Regions from separate parts of the Bacillus swezeyi genome, predicted to be linked through region 1. Evidence: predicted binding sites of a transcription regulator. Region 1 holds the regulator's gene; the other holds the start of a gene.

Region 1 (7,560 bases):
GATTTCCTTAGTTATGAAGTATCTCCATTGATTTGGCTTAAACAAGTTACTCAAAAAATAGAAAACAATATCAAAGCTTTATAATCACTTACTAGTCCCTTGAATCCTCAGGGGCCATTTTTATTTCAATAACGATTCAAGTTTCGCTTTCGTTTTCAGCCCGTAATAACCATCTGTGCCGTTGTTTTTGGCTCCTTTGTCTGGATAGAAATAAAGAGCAGCGAGCACCTCCTGAAACTGCCGCACAGCTGTTCCTTTAATCATCAGGTTTTCCACTTTATAGATTCCGGTCGGCAACTTGTAAGATGATTTTTACCGCTTGAAGGTGACTTTTTCTCTTCAATGTCCTGAAAAGCTTTTTCGGTTGCCGGGCCATAAATGCCATCAACCGCTATTCCGGATTTCTTTTAAAGGGCTTTAACGGCTTATACAGTTTCGTTTCCGTAAGAGCCATGGGCATCGTCCCTCAGCTTGCAGCAATCAGACGTTTTTGCAACTCTTTGACTTCAGATTTGGATGAACCTTTTTTCAAGATAGTCCCTGCAGAATTTCTCGTCTTGCTTCGTGGATGTCGTTATTTTTGAAACGATTTTATTCCCGAGCAAGTTATGGACTTTTTTGCGAAATACCGCAAGCTTGCTTGAATCGCTCACTCACGGGCGGGCAATTTTTGTTTGCCACCTCCATAATGACGGATTTTGTCAGCAAATAGCGTAATGCTTATACAGATCTGCCCTCAATTTCAGCGGTATTTTGAAATGTTTCACTGTGAATCACTTTTTTAAAACACATTGCAACACCGGGCTCTGTTCGGGAATTTAAACGATTGATAGAGTAAAAAAGAAAAAACCCCTTGATTTCTCAAGGGGTTTCAGCGGCTGGGGGCTTACATCATGCCGCCCATGCCACCCATTCCGCCCATGTCAGGCATTCCTGCGCCGCCGCCTTTGTTTTCTTCAGGCTTGTCAGCGACAACTGCTTCAGTTGTCAGGAACATCGCTGCTACAGATGCTGCGTTTTGCAGAGCGTAGCGTGTCACTTTTGTCGGGTCGACGATGCCTTTGTCGATCATGTTGACCCATTCGCCAGTTGCAGCGTTGTAGCCGACACCGATTTCTTCGCCTTTCAGGCGCTCAACGATGACAGATCCTTCAAGACCGGCATTGTGCGCGATTTGGCGGATCGGCTCTTCAAGAGCGCGAAGAACGATGTTGATACCAGTCAGTTCGTCGCCTTCAGCATTAAGAGCAGCTACTTTATTGTATACATTGACAAGAGCTGTACCTCCGCCTGATACGATTCCTTCTTCTACCGCAGCGCGAGTAGAGTTCAGGGCGTCTTCGATGCGAAGCTTGCGTTCTTTCAGTTCTGTCTCAGTCGCAGCACCGACTTTGATGACAGCTACACCGCCGGCAAGTTTAGCAAGGCGCTCTTGTAATTTTTCTTTATCGAACTCAGAAGTTGTTTCTTCAACTTGAGCGCGGATTTGGTTGACGCGTGCCGCGATTTGTTCTGCATCTCCGGCGCCTTCAACGATTGTTGTGTTTTCTTTTGTGACAACGACTTTAGAAGCGCGTCCCAATTGGCCGATTTCAGTTGATTTAAGGTCTAGGCCTAAATCTTCTGTGATCACTTCTGCACCTGTCAGAATAGAGATATCTTCAAGCATCGCTTTGCGGCGGTCCCCGAATCCAGGAGCTTTAACAGCTACTGCATTGAATGTTCCGCGAAGCTTGTTGACTACAAGTGTTGCAAGAGCTTCACCTTCAACGTCTTCAGCAATCAGAAGCAACGGCTTGCCTTGTTGAACGACTTGTTCAAGCACCGGCAGGATTTCTTGAATGTTTGTGATTTTCTTATCTGTCACTAAGATGTACGGATTTTCAAGAACCGCTTCCATCTTATCAGAATCCGTCACCATGTATGGAGACGCATATCCGCGGTCGAACTGCATACCTTCAACCACTTCAAGCTCAGTCGTGAAGCCTTTGGATTCTTCGATTGTGATGACACCGTCGTTGCCGACGCGCTCCATCGCTTCTGCAATCAGGCTTCCGACTTCCTCGTCAGCCGCTGAAATCGCAGCAACCTGTGAGATGGACTCTTTGCCTTCGATTGGTTTAGAGATTTCTTTCAGGCTTTCAACCGCCACGGCAACAGCCTGCTCAATTCCTTTACGGACGCCCACAGGATTGGCTCCGGCTGTTACGTTTTTAAGACCTTCGCGAATCATCGCCTGGGCTAGAACTGTCGCTGTTGTTGTACCGTCACCGGCCACATCGTTTGTTTTGCTCGCAACTTCAGCAACAAGCTTTGCACCCATGTTTTCAAAAGCATCTTCAAGTTCGATTTCTTTCGCGATGGTTACACCGTCGTTTGTGATAAGTGGAGAACCGAATTTTTTCTCAAGAACGACGTTGCGTCCTTTAGGTCCCAAAGTTACCTTTACTGCATCCGCCAATGCATCTACACCGCGCAGCATTGAACGGCGGGCTTCTTCGCTAAACTTAATATCTTTTGCCATGTTATTCAAACCTCCTCAGGATTGTGTAAAGATTTGATTTTATTTATGTCTTAGCCGATAACAGCTAAAATGTCGCTTTCACGCAAGATTAAGTAATCAGTACCTTCATACTTCACTTCGGTACCTGCATATTTTGAGAAGATGATGCGGTCGCCTGTTTTAACTTCTAATGCAACGCGCTCTCCGCTCTCTAATACACGGCCTGAACCGGCAGCAACCACTTTACCCTCTTGGGGTTTTTCTTTTGCGGAGTCAGGAAGTACGATTCCGCTAGCAGTTTTTTCTTCAGACTCAACGAGCTCAATGACAACGCGATCACCTAATGGCTTTAACAATGAAACAACCTCCTCAATATTTTCATATGTAATTTTAGCACTCGCATCTGTTGAGTGCTAACACAATTATTATAATAAAGAATCTCCCAGGCAATTTCAAGTGATAAGATTAAAATTTTTTGCGCTTACATTTTTTAATGCTCATCCTTATCGCCCTATAATTTAAAAAGAGGTGTGTTACAATAAACATAGTCTGTATTACATTTTAGAAAAGGAGTACATACGGCTTGAGAAAACAATATTGGTTTATTATTTTGACATATGTCCTCATGCAGTTGTCGGCTGCTGTCGGCCTTCCCCTGCTGTACTTTTTGGGCGTGGGAAGAGGCATGGCGCCCGCCGAAGCAAAGCTTACACTGACAGGCGTGTGGTCGGTCATCGCCTTTCCCCTCTGCCTTGTCATCGTGCTGCTGATCCTGAGGACGGTGCCGAAAACAACGCTTCGCAACGGTTCGAAAGCATCTGTTGGAGCATCTATCGGATGGGCTGTCGGCGGTGTTTTTCTTGCCCTGTTTGCCCAATCGATTGCCGCTTCGATCGAAATGAACTTGTTCGGGGTCAACCCGGAATCGGAAAATACACAGCGCATCATGGAAATCATCAGCACATTGCCGCTGATGATGTTTGTCTCTTCTGTGTTCGGTCCGATCCTTGAGGAAATCATTTTCAGAAAGATTATATTCGGCGCGATCTACGAAAAAACTAATTTTTTCATCGCCGCTCTCTTTAGTTCCGTGATCTTCTCGGTTGTCCATATGGATTTCTCACACCTTTTAATCTACACGGCAATGGGATTCACATTCGCCTTTTTATACGTCAGGACAAACCGGATTATCGTTCCCATTTTCGCCCATGTCGCCATGAATACGCTTGTTGTCTTGCTGCAGACTTTCCGAGGGCCGATTGAAGAATATTTGGAGCGATTGGAGAAATTGCAGTTGATTATTGGAGGATTTTTATGATGAGAAGCCCTAAGTTTTGGGGATTGATTTATTTGTTGACAGGCGTGCTGTTTACATATCTGGCAGCTACCTCACCGGGAAACATGTGGTCTTTTTACACCATTCTTCTGATGCTTTTCGCTGCCTATAATATCAGCATTTCCTTTAAAATGTTCGCCTTGTCGAGCAAACTGAAACGAAAAGATCAATAACCCTGTACTGATAGAAAAGAGCCATTCTCGGAATATGAGGATGGCTCTTTATTTGATTTGGTCTTTTAAAAACGCTTGATTTTCCTCTTGGATAACTGTTTTTTGCGCCTGCCTGTAAGATATTCTGGAAATCACGATACTGACCTCATATAGGAATAATAAAGGCACTGAAACCATTAAATGAGACAAAAGCTCGGGCGGTGTGATGAGCGCCGCAATGACAAACAAAACAAAGTAAGCATACTTTCTGATCTTTGCCAAAAACATGGGCGTCACCAGTCCGAGCCTTGTAATAAACATGATGACCACAGGCATCTGAAACAATAAGCCGAAAGGAAGCGTTAATTGCAGCAGAAACTGAAAATACTCATGTACTCCGATGACTTGATTTACATGCAAATCATCGGAGATTCTCGTCATAAAATCAACGACAAACGGAAATAAAATAAAGTAAGAAAAGGCAATGCCGCCTAAAAAGAGTATGATCGATACCGGAATATAGCTGAGCGTCACTTTGCGTTCTTTCTTATACAGCCCCGGGCTGATAAAAGCCCACAGCTGATATAAAATAAGCGGCGAAGTCAAGACAGCGCCGATAATGAAGGCGAACTGCACATACACAAATAAAGGGTCTGTCAGCTTGAACGCATTAAGCGTCAGCCGTTTCGCCTCATCCGTCTGCTGCAGATAAATGATCAACGGCTTTGCCAAAAAAAAGCCTGCTGCAACAAAAACGGCAAAAAAGAAAAAAATGATCACGAACCGTTTTCGAAGTTCTGTGATATGTTCTACCAGCGACATTTCTTTTCCCTTCATAAATGTCATCCTATCCTACTGATCTTCTTTCTTTTTATCGGAATCGTCATCTGCTAACCCTTTTGTTGCATTTTTAAATTCCCGCAACGTATTTCCCGCCGCTTTTCCAAGCTCGGGAAGTTTTTTCGGGCCGAAAATCAAAAGCGCCACCACGACGATTAAAATAAAGCTTCCAGGACCGATCGGCATAAAGCCTGCCCCCTTTCCTTTATTTTTAAGTTTCCCGTTTTACTTTTCATTCATTGAATAATGTTTCAGAAAATACACGAGTGACTGAAGTTCAACCGCCAAATCTATATGATGAATCCGAATGTGTTCCGGCACATTCAAACGAGCCGGCGTAAAATTAAGAATGCCTTTAATGCCCAGCGCAACAAGCCTGTCTGTAATGGATTGCGCGGCTTGGGCCGGAACCGTCAAAATGGCGACGGGTATATCATCTGTCATATGCTCTTCAAGCTTGTTTAAGTCATAGACGGGAACACCGCCAACTTCCGTCCCGATTTTGTGCTCATTGATATCAAAAGCCATTGCAATTTTAGTATTATTGTTTTTGATAAAATTGTAATGGAGAAAGGCTGTCCCTAAATTTCCCACGCCAATGAGCGTTACGTTTGTCATTTCATCCTGATCAAGCGTCTTTCTGAAAAAGGACAGCAGATAATTGACATTGTAGCCGTACCCTTTTTTACCGAGCGCGCCAAAGTACGAAAAATCCCTGCGGATTGTCGCGGAATCGACCTTTACGGCATCGCTCAGTTCTGCGGATGATACACGCTGTTTCCCGGATGCATGAAGGTTTTTTAAAAAACGATAATATAACGGCAGCCGCTTCGCTGTCGCTTGCGGAATTTTTGAATGATCCATGTTCATAAGCGATCCTCCATGTCTACATCAGCTTTTTCCCTTTTATAGTCACCGTTTTTTCCGCCTGTCTTTTCTGCAAGACAGGTCGGGCCTATCACCATTCCCTTATCCGCCGCTTTACACATGTCATAGACGGTAAGCGCACATACGGAAGCAGAAGTTAACGCTTCCATTTCCACACCTGTGCTCCCTTTTGTCTTGACTTTAGACTGAATGTGCAAAATGCTTTTCTGTTCTTTTTCCTCCCATTGAAAGGCAATATCGACTCCCTTGAGGGCAATCGGATGGCACATCGGGATGATAACTGATGTTTGTTTTGCAGCCATGATGCCGGCCACTTGCGCCACTGCCAAAACATCGCCTTTTCCCATTTCTTGATTCTTGATTTTTTCATGCACGTCTCTGTTCATTGACACGCTTGAAATGGCCACAGCAGTGCGGACTGAAGCTCCCTTTTCACTTATATCAACCATCTTGGCTCTGCCTTGTTCATTAAAGTGTGTAAATTCATTCATGATCATAACTCTCCTTATAACGATCATACACTATTTTCTTCGTTCTGTCTTTTTCTTTTGGTTAAAATCTTCCAGACCCCGCTTAATTGTTTGCTGACTGCTATCTGATAGGCTACACTTAAACTAGCAAACAAGAGGTGAAATATCATGATGATCTTACAAGTCAATCAGCTCTCAAAATCATTTGGAGCCGATTCTATTTTAACGAATATAAAGCTGGAAGTCAGATCACGGGATCGGATTGCAATCGTCGGACGCAACGGTGCCGGAAAATCTACTTTTTTAAAAATTATTGCCGGACGGCTGTCTTATGAAGAAGGAGAAATCATCAAGCCGAAGGATTTGACGATGGGCTATCTTGATCAGCATTCAGGGCTTGATTCCAAGCTGACAATTAAAGAAGAGCTCCTGTCGGTATTTGATTTTCTGAAAAAGATGGAAAAAGAGATGCGTTCAATAGAAGAACAAATGGCGCACGCTGATCCAGACAAGCTGGAATCCTTAATGAAAACATATGACAGACTGCAGCAGGAGTTTAAAGACAAAGGCGGCTATCAATATGAAGCTGAAGTCAGATCAGTGATGCACGGGCTTGGATTTGCCGGATTTGACGACTCGGCCCGCGTACAGGACTTGAGCGGAGGGCAAAAAACAAGGCTTGCTCTCGGAAAAATGCTTCTGACAAAGCCGGATCTGCTCATTCTCGATGAACCGACAAACCACCTGGACATCGACACGCTGACATGGCTGGAGCAATATTTGCAAAACTACAGCGGAGCGATTTTAATCGTCTCCCATGACAGGTACTTTCTCGATAAAGTTGTCAACCAGGTTTATGAGATTTCCCGATCCCAAAGCAAAAAATACAGCGGAAACTACAGCTCTTATCTTAAAATGAAGGCGGAACAACTTGAAAAAGAAACGAAGCTTTATGAAAAGCAGCAGGACGAAATCGCCAAGCTGCAGGACTTCGTCGACCGCAATTTAGCCAGGGCTTCAACGACAAAGCGCGCGCAGAGCAGAAGAAAACAGCTTGAACGAATGGAAGTCATGGACAAACCATTGGGAGATGAAAAGTCGGCGTCCTTCCGCTTTGACATTGCAAGACAAAGCGGAAACGATGTGCTCCGGGTTGAGGATTTGACGATCAGCTATCAGGATCAGCCCCCGCTCCTCCGCTCATTGGCTTTTCATATTGCGCGCGGGGAAAGCGTGGCGCTCGTCGGCCCGAACGGAATCGGCAAATCCACTCTGTTAAAAACGCTGGTTCAGAAGCTGAAGCCTGTAACGGGATCGATTTCGACAGGCTCACATGTCTCCATCGGCTATTATGACCAGGAACAGACTGAG
Region 2 (7,560 bases), 1.5 Mb from region 1:
AAGCGCAGCGCCTTACAGTTCATCAATCCATGCCGCTTTCAGAGCTGATGATCCCTTTTATGAAGCTTAGCAACAACGGCCATGCCGAAACATTGGTAAAGGAAATGGGGAAGACGATCAAGAAAGAAGGCAGCTGGGACAAAGGCCTTGACGTATTGAAAACGGAGCTTGATACATTTGGGATTGATCCAGACGGCTTGCTTCTCAGAGACGGTTCAGGAATCTCTCATATCAATTTCATTTCTGCTCATCAGATCACAAAACTGCTGTATTCTATTCAGGATGAAAATTGGTTTTCGTCCTATGTCCGTTCACTGCCTGTTGCCGGAGCCAGCGACAGAATGGTCGGCGGGACATTGCGAAATCGAATGAAAAATCCTCCTGTCAAAGGCAAAGTCAGAGCAAAAACAGGATCGCTTTCAACGGTGAGTTCATTATCCGGCTATGTCGACACAACAAGCGGAGAAACATTGATTTTTTCCATCCTCTTAAACCAGCTGCTGGATGATGAAAAAGGAAAAGATATCGAAGACAGGATCGCTGAAATTTTAGCAGCCTCATAACAACAACCATGTTCATCAGGCAATGGGTGTTGGCTGCTTTTAAAGATTCTTCCGTTTATGTCGCGCGTACTTTTTTCATACCCCGCCATATAATGCTAAGAGATTGAATTCCTATAAGTTTAACAACAGGTAGGGGGAAGCATATGAAAATATTGCTGGCTTATTATCGATACTCTCCACACACAAACGGCCCGTCCACCTATATTGATACACTGCGAAAAAGTTTGGAAAATAAAGGGCATACTGTCGATTTGTTGTCCCATGATCAAAAGTGGCTGAACATTCAAATCGCCAATCAGCAGACAGCTGATAAACACCGCTTGAAATGCGAGCTGATCCACCGCTTTCAAACATCCTATACAGCAAAATATCCGCTGTGGATCTATTGGAGGGAAATGGAGCGATACAGTTTGGAGCAAGCGGTGAGGCAGCTTGATTTAAATGGGTACGATTTGATTCACTGCCACGATTTTATGACGGCAAGAGCGATGGCCCGTTCCAAATCCCTTCGTACTCCGCTGATTGTATCGCTTCATAATTTCAAGTTTCATGAAACAAAAGTAACAGGGGAATTTGATGAGAAAACGAGACGTGAACAGCAGTATATGAAAATTGAAGAATACTTGGGCGCTATGTCGGGCGACTTGGTTGCCGTACCATGTAAATGGCTGAAAAATCAGCTGATTCAAATGGGTGTGACACCATCCAAAATCGAAGTCATTCCATATGGAATCGTAAAAGAGCCTTATACCCAAAACAAAAAAAAGCCGGCAAAACAAGGGCAGCACCAAGGTAAAAAAATCATCTTATGCCCCGCCCGGCTGGTACCTGTAAAAGGGCACCGCTATCTGATCGAAGCACTCTCTGAACTGCACCGGGACAGAGACGATTTTCACTGTCTTATGGCAGGAGAAGGGCCGGAACTCCACACATTGCAGCAATTAACCGATAAGCTCGGAGCCGCTTCAGCTATTTCTTTTCTCGGAAAACGACATGACATCCCTCAATTAATGAATGACAGTGATATCATTGTTTTGCCTTCACTCCACGATACTTTTCCGCTCGTCCTCCTGGAAGGACAGTTTTCCGCAAAACCGATCCTTGCCGCAAATGCAGGCGGTATTAAAGAAATCATCAGCGACGGTGCTGACGGAATGCTCGTTCCCTCGGCTGACAGTGAAGCGCTCGCAGAAAAACTGCGCCTTTTGCTGGACGATGAAGCCATCCGTTTACAATTGGGAAAGCGAGCGCTGGATAAGGCAATCAAACATTGGGACATCAGCTTTCACATGGCATCGTTAGAACGGCTGTATGAGCGGTGCAAAGGACAAAACCGCCCATCCCATCCTCTTTCATCCAGTACCGGTCCTGATCTGGAGATCCTCAATCAAATCGACCCGGGGATGGCGGATGATACCGGTTTTATCCTAGCGGGAGAAATTCCGCCGCACCTTAGAAACCAGCTGGGGAGACAGAAACATTACATCCATGTATATGATTTGTCAGGTGTTTTGCTGCAAACAAAAGCACTCGGCCCCGAGGGAGCTTATGAGTTTCATCACCTCCCCGCCGGAAGCTACGTATTGAAGAGCACTCTTGAGTCGTTCGGCAACCAAACGATTTATGTCGGACGCAGTTAAAACAAATAGAAATAGTGCAGATGAAGCCGGCCGTTAATGCCGGCTTCATCGTGCTGATTCGAACTGTATTTCTATATAACAGATTAACAAAATCGTCTATATGTTGTATTACAGATGAATGGACAAGCAACAGCTGGTAATGGTTAAATTCTTAAATTGTGTATGTTCAAAGAACTTTCTCAAACTTGTTAAGTATTTCACATGATTGTGTGATCTTTTTCACATTCAAAGCTGTTATATTGAGCATAAGATATAACTGCAACAACTGTTATATAAAATCTCAAAAAAAGAGGTGGATGAAAATGGAACAATGGAAAGGTTTCACCACAAATGTGTGGCAAAAAGAAGTAAACGTCAGTGATTTTATCCTCAAAAACTTCGAGCCGTATCAAGGTGACGAATCGTTTCTTGAGCCTCCAACCGAAGCCACATCAACATTATGGAACCAAGTCATGGATTTAACCAAAAAAGAGCGCGAAAACGGCGGAGTCCTTGATATGGATACGGAAATCGTATCTACGATCACATCGCACGGCCCGGGATTTTTGAACAAAGATCTTGAAGAGGTAGTCGGTGTCCAAACTGATGCACCGTTCAAGCGCTCGCTTCAGCCTTTTGGCGGCATCCGCATGGCAAAACAGGCCTGTGAATGTTACGGATTTGAATTAGATGCTGAAGTGGAAAGAATCTTTACGGATTATCGCAAAACCCATAACCAAGGCGTTTTTGACGCTTATACAGATGAAATGAAGCTCGCCCGAAAAGTCGGAATCATCACAGGTCTGCCGGACGCCTACGGCCGCGGACGCATCATCGGCGATTACCGCCGGGTCGCCCTTTACGGCGTGGACTTTTTAATCAATGAAAAGAAAAAGGACCTCAGCGGAACAAGCGCTGTGATGGCGGAAGAAAATATCCAGCTCCGTGAAGAGCTGTCAGAGCAGATCCGCGCCTTGAATGAATTAAAAGAAATGGCCTTAAGCTACGGCTTCGATATTTCTCAGCCTGCCGCAAATGCAAAAGAAGCCTTTCAATGGCTTTACTTCGCTTATTTGGCAGCCATCAAAGAACAGAATGGAGCTGCAATGAGCCTGGGCCGCGTCTCCACTTTCCTGGATATTTATATTGAAAGGGACTTGCAGGAAGGCGTGCTGACAGAACACGAAGCCCAAGAGCTTGTCGACCACTTCGTCATGAAGCTGCGTTTAGTAAAATTCTCGCGCACACCTGATTACAATGAATTGTTCAGCGGCGATCCGACTTGGGTGACAGAATCAATCGGCGGGATGGCTCAAGACGGGCGTGCTCTTGTGACGAAGAACTCGTTCCGTTTCCTTCATACGCTTGATAATTTGGGTCCTGCACCTGAACCGAATTTGACCGTGCTTTGGTCTGTGAGGCTACCGCAAAGCTTCAAAAATTACTGTTCGAAAATGTCCATTAAAACAAGCTCCATTCAATATGAAAATGACGATATCATGCGCCCTGAATATGGTGATGACTACGGTATCGCATGCTGTGTATCAGCCATGGAAATCGGCAAGCAAATGCAATTTTTCGGCGCACGAGCGAACTTGGCGAAAGCGCTTCTTTACGCGATTAACGGCGGGAAAGATGAAAAGCACAACATCCAAGTCGGACCGGAAATGCCTCCTGTCGCGTCTGATGTGCTGGACTATGATGAAGTCATGCATAAGTTTGACCAGACGATGGAATGGCTGGCAGGACTGTACATCAATACGCTGAACATCATCCATTACATGCATGACAAGTATAGCTATGAAAGAATTGAAATGGCTCTTCACGACACTCACATTCTGCGGACGATGGCAACGGGCATCGCCGGATTAAGCGTTGTGGCCGACTCGTTAAGCGCTATCAAATATGCCAAAGTAAAAGTGATTCGCGATGAAAATGGCATGGCCGTCGACTTTGAAACAGAAGGCGATTTCCCTAAATACGGAAACAATGATGACCGCGTGGACAGCATTGCTGTTGATATTGTTGAGCGCTTTATGAAGAAGCTGCGCAAACACCCAACATATCGCAGGTCGCTTCATACGATGTCCATTTTAACAATTACATCAAACGTCGTTTACGGCAAGAAAACAGGAAACACACCGGATGGCCGTCGGGGAGGGGAGCCATTTGCTCCGGGAGCAAATCCGATGCACGGGCGTGATACAAAAGGTACGCTTGCTTCCCTGTCTTCCGTGGCAAAACTGCCTTACAGCTATGCGATGGACGGAATATCCAATACATTTTCCATCGTCCCGAAAGCACTCGGCAAAGATGAAGAAAACCGCGCTGCCAATTTATCCAGCATACTTGACGGTTATGCTGCCAAAACAGGCCATCACTTAAATGTGAACGTATTCAACAGAGACACATTATTGGATGCAATGGAACACCCTGAAGAATATCCGCAGCTGACCATTCGCGTATCAGGCTATGCGGTCAACTTTATTAAACTGACAAAAGAACAGCAGTTAGACGTGATCAGCAGGACTTTCCACGAGTCTATGTAATCAAATGGAGCGGAGCGTTCTCACGCTTCGCTTCCATTAAAAGAGGTGATCTTCATCATGAACGGAAACATTCATTCTATCGAGACCTTTGGGACGGTTGATGGACCCGGAATTCGATATGTCATCTTTACACAAGGGTGTCTCTTGCGCTGCCAATTTTGTCATAATGCCGATACTTGGGAGATCGGAGTCGGAAAACAAGTGTCAGTTTCCGAAATCGTTCATGATGTCCAATCTTATCTCCCGTTTATTCAATCCTCAGGCGGCGGGATAACGGTCAGCGGAGGCGAACCGCTCCTGCAGCTTCCATTTGTAATTGAGCTGTTTAAAGCGTGCAAAAAGCTCGGCATCCATACGGCCCTTGATTCTTCCGGCGGATGCTATTCACGTGCGCGCTCATTCCAAAAACAGATCACAGAATTGATCAAATACACCGATCTCGTTTTGCTTGACATTAAACATATCAATCGCCAAAAACACATCAAGCTCACCGGGATGCCAAACGATCATATTTTGGACTTTGCCGGTTTCTTAAACGAACAGCAAGTCCCCGTCTGGATTCGCCACGTATTGGTTCCCGGCATCTCAGACATTGATGCCGATTTAATCACGCTTGGAGAGTTTATTGGAACACTGGCGAATGTACAAAAGGTAGAGGTGCTCCCGTATCATAAGCTGGGTGTTTATAAATGGGAGGCGCTCGGAATAGAATACCCTTTGAAAGGGGTCGAGCCGCCGAGCGCTGAACGGGTTGAACATGCATACAGGCTCCTGACGCGAAATATGGCATGACAGGGCAGGGCAAAAGGGACAGACTTTATCTGAAAAGAAGCTGTCCTTTTTGTCTTCAGAAAGAAACATGGACATTTGCATAAAACCGCCGCATTTTTACAATAGTAAAACAGATGTCAGCTGAGAAAAAAGACGCCTGTCTCCATGTTAGGAGCTCTGGGCCGAAAATAAAAAAAGCAAGGTGGGCGGCAGCATGTATCATTTGTATTCTCATAATGATTTGGACGGAGTCGGCTGCGGAATTATCGCGAAGGTGGCATTTGGCGAACAGGTGGAAGTTCGCTACAACTCTGTCACCGGGCTGGATATGCAGGTCGAAAGGTTTTTACAAAGAGCGAAAGATAAAGGGAAATATCAGGATGGTTTATTGATCACGGATTTATCTGTTCATCAAGGAAATGAAGAAAGGCTGAACGAATATGCAGAAGCGGGAGGAAAGGTCAAACTGATTGACCACCATAAAACAGCACTCCATTTGAATGAACACCCTTGGGGAATGGTAAAAGTTCAATATGAAGACGGAAGGCTTGCTTCAGCCACATCGCTTTTTTATGAATATTTAATAGACAATGGCCTTATTCCAAAATCGAAGGCTATGGATCAATTTGTCGAGCTTGTCCGCCAATATGACACCTGGGAGTGGGAGCAGGCGGGCGCACTTCAGGCAAAGCGCCTGAATGATTTGTTTTTTATGGTGTCCATTGATGAATTCGAAGAAAAAATGGTGCGGCGCCTGAAGGAAAGCGATGAGTTTTCTTTTGACGAATTCGAGGAAAAAATTCTAGATATGGAAGAAGAGAAAATCGAACGGTATATTCGCCGGAAAAAGCGGGAAATCGTACAGACTTTCATCAATGCGCATTGTGTCGGTATCGTTCATGCCGAGGCATACCACTCCGAAGTCGGAAATGAACTTGGCAAAGCCTATCCACATCTTGACTACATCGCCATATTGAATATGGGCGGAAAAAAAGTGAGCCTCCGCACGATTCACGATGAAACAGATGTATCAGAAATCGCCGCCAGTTTTGGCGGGGGCGGCCATGCAAAAGCTTCCGGATGTCCTTTGACTGACGACGTATTCAGATTGTATGTTACAGAGCCGTTCCCGCTCGAACCGCTGAAAGCGGACGCTTTCAAAAACATTTATAACCTGAAAGAGTCTGAATACGGCACCCTTTACGCCAATCGGGAAGAGGATCAACTTTATCTTTTCCCGTCCGATCAAGGCTGGAACATTCAATTAAACGGGGTGACACAAAACGAAACATTCGCTTCTTTCGAAGAGGCGGAGCGGTTTATTAAACGAAATCATGCAGCATGGCTTGTCAGAGATGAGGCATTCGTCCAATTTCTGATGCAGCAGGTAAAACAAATCAAGCATATTACAGGCTGAGACTGATGATGTCTTAGCCTGTTTTCATATACAAAACGAGCCGTCCGGCATATAATAACAGAAGGTTCCGAATTTTCCAATAAGGAGGACGTGTTTATGAATAAGATGTGCGGTAAAGACAAAACAAGCGAATTGCGGGCGGTATGGATCGCCACCGTCACAAACATTGACTGGCCTTCAAAAAAAGGACTTACCGTGAAACAACAAAAAGAAGAGTACATTAAACTGCTGAATGACGTGACAGAAATGGGAATGAATGCTGTCGTTGTTCAAATCAAGCCGACAGCCGATGCTTTTTATCCTTCATCATACGGACCATGGTCGGAGTATTTAACAGGCGTCCAAGGAAAAGACCCAGGATATGATCCGCTGTGCTTTCTGCTCGAAGAAACACATCGAAGAAAGCTTGAATTCCATGCATGGTTCAACCCTTACCGGATTACGATGAATCATACGGATTTGAACAGGCTTTCAGAAGATCACCCGGCAAGAAGACACCCGGATTGGGTTGCCGCCTATGGCAGACAGCTGTACTATAACCCAGGTATTCCCGCAGTACAGGATTTTATCGTGAAAGGAATTGAGGAAGCCGTCAAAAACTATGACATTGACGCCGTTCATATGGATGACTATTTTTATCC

Evidence for each region. The regulator Rex, encoded in region 1, represses fermentation and respiration genes when NADH is low (regulators of the CRP and FNR family bind a similar motif). The targets are predictions, from matches to a motif close to TTGTGAAATATTTCACAA.
Region 2: a site for Rex is predicted at 2,389-2,406, ahead of pflB (formate C-acetyltransferase). Genes of this name have one in related genera too.

What each region holds. Positions count from the first base shown of each region.
Region 1 covers NZ_CP133085.1:749,311-756,870, reverse strand. The annotation lists gene RBH91_RS03510 (contact-dependent growth inhibition system immunity protein) at 1-84, shown strand, start outside; partial or broken gene RBH91_RS22575 (peptidoglycan-binding domain-containing protein) at 121-792, opposite strand; gene groL (chaperonin GroEL) at 887-2,524, opposite strand; gene groES (co-chaperone GroES) at 2,575-2,859, opposite strand; gene RBH91_RS03490 (CPBP family intramembrane glutamic endopeptidase) at 3,087-3,821, shown strand; gene RBH91_RS03485 (YdiK family protein) at 3,821-4,012, shown strand; gene tatC (twin-arginine translocase subunit TatC) at 4,061-4,837, opposite strand; gene RBH91_RS03475 (twin-arginine translocase TatA/TatE family subunit) at 4,844-5,017, opposite strand; gene RBH91_RS03470 (redox-sensing transcriptional repressor Rex) at 5,057-5,701, opposite strand; gene moaC (cyclic pyranopterin monophosphate synthase MoaC) at 5,698-6,210, opposite strand; gene RBH91_RS03460 (ABC-F family ATP-binding cassette domain-containing protein) at 6,358-7,560, shown strand, end outside.
Region 2 covers NZ_CP133085.1:2,275,940-2,283,499, reverse strand. The annotation lists gene dacB (D-alanyl-D-alanine carboxypeptidase/D-alanyl-D-alanine endopeptidase) at 1-563, shown strand, start outside; gene RBH91_RS11260 (glycosyltransferase) at 707-2,203, shown strand; gene pflB (formate C-acetyltransferase) at 2,506-4,731, shown strand; gene pflA (pyruvate formate-lyase-activating protein) at 4,789-5,523, shown strand; gene RBH91_RS11245 (DHH family phosphoesterase) at 5,717-6,919, shown strand; gene RBH91_RS11240 (glycoside hydrolase family 10-like protein) at 7,016-7,560, shown strand, end outside.